Regions from separate parts of the Streptomyces sp. NPDC021562 genome, predicted to be linked through region 1. Evidence: predicted binding sites of a transcription regulator. Region 1 holds the regulator's gene; the other holds the start of a gene.

What was found. The regulator HrcA, encoded in region 1, represses chaperone genes, less so after heat shock. The targets are predictions, from matches to a motif close to TTNGCACTCNGNNNNNCNGAGTGCNAA.
Region 2: the regulator HrcA is predicted to act here: its motif matches at 4,032-4,058, upstream of groES (co-chaperone GroES).

Annotation. Positions count from the first base shown of each region.
Region 1 covers NZ_JBFACN010000015.1:91,573-96,755, forward strand. Annotated here, with positions in the region: gene hemW (radical SAM family heme chaperone HemW) at 1-722, shown strand, start outside; gene AB0G52_RS23870 (DUF3097 domain-containing protein) at 781-1,596, opposite strand; gene AB0G52_RS23875 (MBL fold metallo-hydrolase) at 1,631-2,353, opposite strand; gene hrcA (heat-inducible transcriptional repressor HrcA) at 2,529-3,545, shown strand; gene dnaJ (molecular chaperone DnaJ) at 3,546-4,682, shown strand; gene AB0G52_RS23890 (nitronate monooxygenase) at 4,791-5,183, shown strand, end outside.
Region 2 covers NZ_JBFACN010000023.1:29,405-34,587, reverse strand. Annotated here, with positions in the region: gene AB0G52_RS30440 (MOSC domain-containing protein) at 1-60, shown strand, start outside; gene AB0G52_RS30435 (SDR family oxidoreductase) at 158-931, shown strand; gene AB0G52_RS30430 (ester cyclase) at 1,019-1,726, shown strand; gene groL (chaperonin GroEL) at 1,814-3,439, opposite strand; gene groES (co-chaperone GroES) at 3,577-3,885, opposite strand; gene AB0G52_RS30415 (polysaccharide deacetylase family protein) at 4,101-4,811, opposite strand; gene AB0G52_RS30410 (polysaccharide deacetylase family protein) at 4,901-5,183, opposite strand, start outside.

The DNA of each region.
Region 1 (5,183 bases):
CGCACACGCCCGGCCGCCCCGAGGCGTGCGTGGCCGAGGCGCGGGCGGCCGGGTTCGAGCACGTCAACCTGGATCTGATCTACGGCACCCCCGGTGAGTCCGACGACGACTGGCGGGCCTCCCTGGACGCGGCGATCGGGGCCGGTCCGGACCATGTGTCGGCGTACGCGCTGATCGTCGAGGAGGGCACGCAGCTGGCGCGGCGGATCCGCCGGGGTGAGGTGCCGATGACCGACGACGACGTGCACGCCGACCGGTACCTGATCGCCGAGTCGGTGCTGTCCGGGGCGGGTTTCGACTGGTACGAGGTGTCCAACTGGGCGACCTCGGAAGCGGGCCGCTGCCTGCACAACGAGCTGTACTGGCGGGGCGCCGACTGGTGGGGTGCCGGGCCGGGGGCGCACTCGCACGTGGGCGGGGTGCGCTGGTGGAACGTCAAGCACCCGGGGGCGTACGCGGCGGCGCTGGCGTCGGGGCGGTCGCCGGGGGCCGGACGCGAGGTCCTGTCGGACGAGGACCGGCGGGTGGAGCGGATCCTGCTGGAGCTGCGGCTGCGCGAGGGGGTGCCGCTGGCCCTGCTGAAGGAGGAGGGGCTCGCGGCGTCACGGCGGGCGCTGGCGGAGGGCCTGCTGGAGAGCGGTGCGTACGACGGGGGGCGGGCGGTGCTGACGCTGCGGGGCCGGTTGCTGGCGGACGCGGTGGTGCGGGACCTGGTGGACTGAACGGGAGGCGTCAGGCCCCGCCGAGTTCAGGCCCCACTGAGGTCAGGCCGCACCGAGGTCACGCCCCACCGCCGCCCGTGACGAAGTCGATCAGTTCCTCCACGCGTCCCAGCAGCTCGGGCTCCAGGTCCTTGTAGGAGTTCACGCGCGCGAGGATCGCCTGCCACACCGCGCCCGTGTTGTCCGAGGGCCAGCCCAGCGCCCGGCACACGCCCGTCTTCCAGTCCTGGCCGTGCGGGACGCGGGGCCAGGCGTCGATCCCCAGGGACGCCGGTTTCACCGCCTCCCAGATGTCGATGTACGGGTGGCCGACCACCAGGGCGTGGTCCCCGGTCACCGACTGGGCGATGCGCCACTCCTTCGTGCCCGGTACCAGGTGGTCCACGAGCACGCCGAGCCGGGCGTCCGGGCCGGGTGCGAACTCGGTCACGATCGCCGGCAGGTCGTCGACGCCCCCCAGGTACTCCACGACCACGCCCTCGATGCGCAGGTCGTCGCCCCACACCTTCTCGACCAGTTCCGCGTCGTGGCGGCCCTCCACGTAGATGCGGCCCGCGCGGGCGACACGCGCGCGTGCGCCGGGGACCGCGACCGAGCCGGAGGCGGTACGGGTGGGGCGGGCCGGGCCCGCGGAGGCGGGCCGTACGAGGGTGACGACCCGGCCCTCCAGGAGGAAGCCGCGCGGCTCCAGCGGGAAGACGCGGTGCTTGCCGAAGCGGTCCTCCAGGGTGACCGTGCCCGCCTCGCAGCGGATCACCGCGCCGCAGAAGCCCGTGCCGGGTTCCTCCACCACCAGGCCGGGTTCGGCGGCCACCTCGGGCACCGGCTTCGGCTTCTTCCACGGCGGGGTCAGGTCGGCGGAGTACTGGCGCATTCGGATGACGATAGGAGAAGCGGGTGCGGTGTGCCTACGACACGCCGAAACGGGCCGCCAGGGCGTCGCGCTGGGCCCGTACGAACGCCGCGTCGACCACCGCTCCGTGACCGGGGACGTACCGGGCGCGGTCACCGCCGAGGGCCAGCAGCCGGTCCAGGGCGGCGGGCCACCGCGACGGTACGGCGTCGGGGCCGGCCTGCGGTTCGCCGGACTCCTCCACCAGGTCGCCGCAGAACACCACCTCGGGGTCGCCGGGGACGAGGACCGCGAGGTCGTGGGCGGTGTGGCCGGGGCCGACGTTGGCGAGCAGGGCCTGGCGGCCGCCGCCGAGGTCGAGGGTCCACTCGCCGGACACCAGGTGGCGGGGGGTGGGGAGGGCGTCCGCCGCCTCCTCGGCCTCCGGGGCCGGCAGGCCGTTGCGTACCGCGTCCAGGCGCAGCCCCTCGCGGTCGTGGGCGAGGACGGCCTCCGCGCCCACCGCCGCGTACAGGTCGGCGCCCGCGAACGCGGCCGCCCCGAGGACGTGATCGAAATGGGGATGGGTGAGCGCGAGATGGGTCACACGGCGGTCGGCGAGTGCCTGCGCCAGGGTGCGCAACCGCGCGCCCTCCGCGAGGCTCGACCCGGCGTCCACCATGAGGGCCGTACCCGCGCCGAGGACCAGCCCCGCCGTGCAGTCCCAGCCGGGCAGCCGGCACCGGCCCACCCCGTCGGCCAGGCGCTCCCAGCCCAGCTCTTCCCAAGTCACCGTCATACCGCGACGCTAGCCGCAGAACGCGGCGGGTCCGTACCGTCCCCGTACCGACCTTGCCCAGTCGGTACCCGACGGCCGTACACTGGGCCGGGGACGCTGGCACTCGGGCTCGCAGAGTGCCAGACGAAAGACCCGAAAGGCCGCGGGGACGACTTTCTGGAGGTGTGGCGCGAAGATGCTGAGTGAACGCAGGCTCCAGGTGTTGCGCGCCATCGTCCAGGACTACGTGGGCACCGAGGAGCCGGTGGGTTCGAAGGCGCTGACCGAACGGCACAACCTCGGTGTCTCGCCGGCGACCGTGCGCAACGACATGGCCGCCCTGGAGGACGAGGGGTACATCGCCCAGCCGCACACCAGCGCGGGGCGGATCCCCACCGACAAGGGCTACCGGCTGTTCGTCGACAAACTGGCGGGTGTCAAGCCGATGACCGCGCCCGAGCGGCGGGCCATCCAGAGCTTCCTCGACGGCGCCGTCGACCTCGACGACGTCGTGGCCCGCACGGTCCGGCTGCTGGCCCAGCTGACGCGGCAGGTGGCCGTGGTGCAGTACCCCTCGCTGACGCGGTCGACGGTGCGGCACGTGGAACTGCTCGCGCTCGCCCCCGCGCGGCTGATGCTGGTGCTGATCACCGACACCGGGCGGGTCGAGCAGCGGCTGGTCGACTGCCCGGCGCCGTTCGGGGAGGCGTCCCTGGCGGATCTGCGGGCGCGGCTGAACAGCCGGGTCGCGGGCCGCCGGTTCTCGGACGTGCCCCGGCTGGTGGAGGACCTGCCGGACGCCTTCGAGGCCGAGGACCGCGGTACTGTCTCGGCGGTGCTCTCCACCCTGCTGGAGACGCTCGTCGAGGAGAACGAGGAGCGGCTGGTGATCGGCGGTACCGCCAATCTCACCCGCTTCGGGCATGACTTTCCCCTCATGATCCGGCCCGTCCTGGAGGCTCTGGAGGAGCATGTCGTGCTCCTCAAGCTCATGGGCGAGGCGGGGGATTCGGGCATGACCGTGCGCATCGGTCACGAGAACGCCCACGAGGGACTCAACTCCACGTCCGTGGTGTCGGTCGGTTACGGTTCGGGCGGCGAGACACTCGCCAAACTCGGCGTGGTCGGACCGACCCGCATGGATTACCCGGGAACGATGGGAGCGGTACGAGCGGTGGCACGGTACGTCGGACAGATCCTGGCGGAGTCGTAAGTGGCCACGGACTACTACGCCGTTCTCGGCGTGCGCCGCGACGCGTCGCAGGAAGAGATCAAGAAGGCCTTCCGCCGGCTCGCGCGGGAGCTGCACCCGGACGTCAACCCGGATCCGAAGACCCAGGAGCGGTTCAAGGAGATCAACGCCGCCTACGAGGTGCTCTCCGACCCGCAGAAGAAGCAGGTCTACGACCTCGGCGGGGACCCGCTGTCGCAGAGCGGCGGCGGGGGCGCGGGCGGCTTCGGCGCCGGCGGGTTCGGGAACTTCTCGGACATCATGGACGCCTTCTTCGGTACGGCGTCGCAGCGCGGGCCGAGGTCGCGGACGCGGCGCGGCCAGGACGCGATGATCCGGATCGAGGTCGAGCTCGACGAGGCGGCCTTCGGCACGACCAAGGACATCCAGGTCGACACGGCGGTCGTCTGCAACACCTGCAACGGTGAGGGCGCGGCGCCGGGCACCACCGCCCAGACGTGTGACATGTGCCGGGGCCGCGGTGAGGTCTCGCAGGTGACGCGGTCGTTCCTGGGTCAGGTCATGACCTCGCGGCCGTGTCCGCAGTGCCAGGGCTTCGGGACGGTCGTGCCGACGCCGTGCCCCGAGTGCGCCGGTGACGGACGGGTGCGGTCGCGGCGGACGCTGACCGTGAAGATCCCGGCGGGTGTCGACAACGGCACGCGGATCCAGCTCGCCGGTGAGGGCGAGGTCGGCCCGGGCGGCGGTCCCGCCGGTGACCTGTACGTCGAGATCCACGAGCTGCCGCACTCCACGTTCCAGCGGCGCGGCGACGACCTGCACTGCACGGTGACGATCCCGATGACGGCGGCCGCGCTCGGCACGAAGGTGCCGCTGGAGACGCTGGACGGGCTGGAGGAGGTCGACATCCGGCCGGGCACGCAGTCCGGGCAGTCGATCCCGCTGCACGGCCGCGGCGTCACGCACCTGCGGGGCGGCGGCCGGGGCGACCTGATCGTCCACGTGGAGGTGACGACTCCCACCAAGCTGGACCCGGAGCAGGAGCGGCTGCTGCGGGAGCTGGCGAAGCTGCGCGGGGAGGAGCGGCCGACGGGACAGTTCCAGCCGGGGCAGCAGGGATTGTTCAGCCGGCTGAAGGACGCGTTCAACGGTCGCTGACGGGCCGGGACATTCGTCCGGCACGTGCCGAAGCGGTGGCACATTCCTGGCATGTGCCAATCCGGCGGCCGATTCGGTCTTGTCCGGAGGACGTGACAACATGCCGTCATGTCCTCCGCACTGACCGATCTCTGCCGCTTTCCGATCGTGCAGGCCCCCATGGCGGGCGGGGCCTCGGGTCCGCAGCTCGCCGCCGCCGTGTCCGAGGCGGGCGGACTGGGGTTCCTGGCCGCCGGGTACAAGACCGCCGACGGGATGTACCAGGAGATCAAGCAACTGCGGGGACTGACCGGCCGCCCCTTCGGCGTGAACCTCTTCATGCCGCAGCCGGAGTACGCGGAGTCCGGGGCCGTGGACCTCTACGCGCACCAGCTGGCCGGTGAGGCCGCCTGGTACCGGACCGAGCTCGGTGACCCGGACAGCGGCCGGGACGACGGGTACGACGCGAAACTCGCCGTCCTCCTCGACAACCCGGTGGCCGTGGCCTCCTTCCACTTCGGC
Region 2 (5,183 bases), on a different contig from region 1:
GCGCTGCACCCGGAGGCGCTGGCACGGGCCCGGAAGTACGTGGCGGCGGGGACCGGCTGAGAGGACGTCACGCCCGGCGCGTTCACCGGCGCTTCACCGTTCGGGAGAGCTGGTGCGCACAGCGGACTCCGGCGGTCCGGGTAACTACCCTTGGGCCATGACAACGGCTCTGATTACGGGATCGACCGCGGGGATCGGTGCCGCGTTCGCGCGGCGGCTGGCGGCGGACGGGCACAACCTCGTCCTGGTGGCGCGGGACACCAAACGGCTGCGCGAACAGGCGACCGAGCTGCACGACCGGCACGGCATCGAGGCGGAGGTGCTCACCGCCGACCTCGCCGAGGACGCCGGCATCGAGTCGGTCGCCGCCCGGCTCGGCGACCGCAGGAACCCGGTCGACCTGCTGGTCAACAACGCCGGGTTCGGCAACAAGGGCCGGTACCTGGACGTCTCGATGGCCGACGAACTGCGCATGCTCAAGGTGCACTGCGAGGCGGTGCTGCGGCTGACGTCGGCGGCGGCCGAGGCGATGCGCGAGCGCGGGCGCGGCGGTGTCGTCAACGTGGCGTCGGTGGCCGCGTTCGTGCCGCGCGGTACGTACGGCGCCTCCAAGGCGTGGGTCGTGCAGTTCACCCAGGGCGCGGCGCGCGACCTGGCGGGGACCGGGGTGCGCCTGATGGCGCTGGCCCCCGGGTTCGTGCGTACGGAGTTCCATGAGCGGGCCGGGATGGGCACGGACAACATCCCCGGCTGGATGTGGCTGGACGCCGACAAGCTGGTCGCGGCGGCCCTCGCCGACCTCGCTCGCGGCAGGACGCTGTCGATCCCGGACCCCCGCTACAAGGTGCTGACGGGCCTCGCGAAGGTGGCCCCGCGCGGCCTGGTGGGCGGCATCAGCTCGAAGACGGGACGCAAGTACGGGCCGCAGTAGGAGCACGGGCCGCGGGAGGAGCGGACGGCCGGGCGGTGGGAAAATGGCCGTGACGGTACCGGACCCAGGGGGGCCGGAGGCGGCGGTATGACGTTCATGCAGGTCATCGAGTGCAGGACCAGCCGGTTCGAGGAGATGGACCGGCTGTTGGACCGATGGGTCGAGCAGACCAAGGGCAAGCGGACGGCGACGCACGCGGTGGTGGGCACGGACCGCTCGGACGCGTCGCACATCGTCGAGATCGTGGAGTTCCCGTCGTACGAGGAGGCGATGCGCAACTCCCGGCTTCCGGAGACCGACAAGGTCTTCCACGAGCTGCTGGCGCTGTGCGACCAGATGCCGAGGTTCACCGATCTGGACGTGGTGCGCGACGAACGGATGTACGCCGACACCGCGCGGCGGTTCTTCGAGACGTTCGCCGCGGCCGGTCCGCTGGCTCCGCTGGACGGCCTGGTCGCCGAGAACTACCACGGTCACGATCCGGCCGACGACCAGGACACCATCGGCATGGACGCGCTGCGGCGCGAGCTCGGGATGTGGCGGGACGCCTTCGACTTCACGTTCCTGATCGAGGACCAGATCGCCCAGGAGGACCGGGTGTGCAGCCGGTGGATCCTGTCGGGAGTGCAGAAGGGCGAGTTCCTGGGGCTGCCGAACACCGGACGGCGGATCGCCATGACCGGCACCACGGTGCACCGCTTCGACGCCGGCGGGAAGATCGCGGAGGCCTGGTGGCAGTACGACCGGCTCGGTCTGCTGAGCCGGCTCGGAGCACTGGACGCGCTGGAGAACTGAGCCCACAGTGAAAGCCCGCGAGGGGCGAAGCCCCCGCTCCCGGCGGACGACCGGGGACGGGGGCTTCGTGCAGCGCCGAGGCGGTGCTCAGTGGGCGTGGCCGTGGGAGTGGCCGGCCGCCGCGGGCTCCTCCTCTTCCTTCTTCTCGACGACCAGGGTCTCGGTCGTGAGGAGCAGGGAGGCGATGGAGGCGGCGTTCTCCAGGGCGGAGCGGGTGACCTTGACCGGGTCGATGACGCCGGCCTTGACCAGGTCGCCGTACTCGCCGGTGGCGGCGTTGTAGCCGCTGCCCTTCTCCAGCTCGGCGACCTTGGAGACGATGACGTAGCCCTCCAGGCCGGCGTTCTCGGCGATCCAGCGCAGCGGCTCGACGGCGGCCTTGCGGACCACGGAGACACCGGTGGCCTCGTCGCCGGTCTTGCCGAGGTTGTCCTCCAGGACCTTCACGGCGTGGACGAGCGCGGAGCCACCACCGGAGACGATGCCCTCCTCGACCGCGGCGCGGGTCGCGGAGATGGCGTCCTCCAGACGGTGCTTCTTCTCCTTCAGCTCCACCTCGGTGGCGGCGCCGACCTTGATCACGCACACGCCGCCGGCCAGCTTCGCGAGGCGCTCCTGGAGCTTCTCGCGGTCCCAGTCGGAGTCGGTGTTCTCGATCTCGGCCTTGATCTGGGCCACGCGGCCCTGGACGGCGGCGGAGTCGCCGGCGCCGTCGACGACCGTGGTGTCGTCCTTGGTGACGGTGACACGGCGGGCGGAGCCGAGCACGTCCAGGCCGACCTGGTCGAGCTTGAGGCCGACCTCCTCGGAGATGACCGTGGCGCCGGTGAGGATCGCCAGGTCCTGCAGCATCGCCTTGCGGCGGTCACCGAAGCCGGGGGCCTTGACCGCGACCGCGTTGAAGGTGCCGCGGATCTTGTTCACCACGAGGGTGGACAGGGCCTCGCCCTCGACGTCCTCGGCGATGATCAGCAGCGGCTTCGAGGCGTTGGCCTGGATGACCTTCTCCAGCAGCGGCAGCAGGTCCGCGATGGAGGAGATCTTGCCCTGGTTGATGAGGATGTAGGGGTCCTCCAGGACCGCCTCCATGCGCTCCTGGTCCGTCACGAAGTACGGCGACAGGTAGCCCTTGTCGAAGGCCATGCCCTCGGTGAAGTCCAGCTCCAGGCCGAAGGTGTTGGACTCCTCGACGGTGATGACACCGTCCTTGCCGACCTTGTCCATCGCCTCGGCGATGAGCTCGCCGACCTGCTGGTCCTGGGCGGACAGCGCGGCGACGGCGGCGATGTCGGACTTCTCGTCGATCGGGCGGGCCGACGCGAGCAGGTCCTCGGAGACGGCGGCGACCGCGGCGTCGATGCCCTTCTTCAGGGCGGCCGGGGAGGCACCGGCGGCGACGTTCTTCAGGCCCTCGCGGACCAGCGCCTGGGCCAGCACGGTGGCGGTGGTCGTACCGTCACCCGCGATGTCGTTGGTCTTGGTCGCCACCTCCTTCACCAGCTGCGCGCCGAGGTTCTCGTACGGGTCGTCGATCTCGACCTCGCGGGCGATCGTGACACCGTCGTTGGTGATGGTGGGGGCGCCGAACTTCTTGTCGATGACGACGTTGCGGCCCTTGGGGCCGATCGTCACCTTCACCGTGTCGGCAAGCTTGTTGACGCCGCGCTCAAGGGCGCGACGGGCGTCCTCGTCGAACTTCAGGATCTTCGCCATGGCAGCGGGAGCCCTCTCGGAATTCTCGGGTGAACAAGACTGCGCCCCGGGCGCCCGGCTTCTTAAAGGATCGCGGGAACCAGGGGCGCAGCTTCAAACGGATTCAAGCGGAGTGCTTGAGGTGGTAAGTCGCAGGCTTACTTCTCGATGATCGCGAGCACGTCGCGAGCCGAGAGGACGAGGTACTCGTCGCCGTTGTACTTCACCTCGGTGCCGCCGTACTTGCTGTAGAGCACGACGTCGCCGACCTTGACGTCGAGCGGCAGGCGCTCGCCGTTCTCGAACCGGCCCGGGCCCACGGCGAGGACGGCGCCCTCCTGGGGCTTCTCCTTCGCGGTGTCCGGGATGACCAGGCCGGAGGCCGTGGTCTGCTCGGCGTCGAGCGGCTGGACCACGATGCGGTCCTCAAGCGGCTTGATGGCAACCTTGGAGCTGGCGGTCGTCACGATCCGACCTCCCCCTTCGGAGATCTCACGGGGTTAACTGTCTGAGGTGGCGACCAGGTGGATCCGTCGTCGCGGGTGCCGGACCTGCCCGTCGCGTTGTTGGCACTCTCATCTGCCGAGTGCCAGAGCCGAGACTATGACCGCGATTAGCACTCGGTCAAGCGGAGTGCCAATCAGGTCCGGCGCGGCGTCGAAAATTCGACGTCTCGCACCCTTCAGAGGTAGTCCTCAAGACGCCCCACCGTCAGGCCGCTCGCCTGGACCCGGCGCAGCAGCCGGGCCGTGCGCTCCCGCAGGGTCGGCCCCATGGCCTCGTCCGGGCCCACCAGGATGATGTCGCCGGGACGCAGCTGCCTGTCCTTGCTCCGGTAGGTGATGCCGTCCGGGGTCATCGCCGCCCGCCACAGCACCACCGCCGTCACCCCGCAGTCGGCCGCCGCGCGCAGGGTGGTGCGGTCGTAGGTGCCGTAGGGCGGGCGGAAGAGGCGGGGGCGGATGCCGAAGCGGGACTTCAGCTTCTCCTGCTGGCCGCAGATCTCGGCGCGCTGGCCGGCGTAGGGCAGGCCGGGCATGGCCGGGTGGTCGAGGGTGTGGTTCTGGACGCTGGCGCCGACGGACTGGAGGCGGGCGAAGTGGCCGTAGCCGGGGCCGACCACGCTGTCCGTGAGGAAGAGGCTGACCGGGAGGCGCAGTTCGCGGACCATGTCCACGAAACGGGGGTCCTTCTCGGCGCCGTCGTCGTAGGTGAGGAAGACGACCCGGTCGGCGGTGGCGACGTGGTCGACGACCGGGGGCAGGGCCGCCCGGAAGGAGAGCGGGTGGGACGGGGGGCGCGGGGGCGGGGAGAGCGGTGCGCTCAGGCCCCAGCGGCGGTACGGCTGGGCGCCGGCCGGGCCGTGCGGCCGTACCCGGTCGGCCGCTTTCATGCCCAGCCGTTCGATGGGGTCGACGGACGGCGCGCAGGCCGCCAGGAGGAGGGCGGCGGTCAGCAACGCGGCCGTCGCCCTCGGTCGGCTCACAGGTAGTCCTCCAGGCGCGCCACCGCGTAGCCGTCACGGGTGACCTTGTTCAGGAAGCGGCGCATGTCGTCGACCATCGTGCCGTCCCAGTCGTCCCGGCCCCGGAAATGGGTGAGCACGATGTCGCCGGGGTGCAGGCTGCGGTCCCACTCGCGGTACTCCCAGTGGTCGACGAACACCTCCTCGTCCCAGATCGGCGCGTACTTGATGCCGCAGGCCTTGGCGGCGCGCAGGGTGTCGCCGTTGTAGTTGCCGTAGGGCGGGCGGAAGACCGTCGGC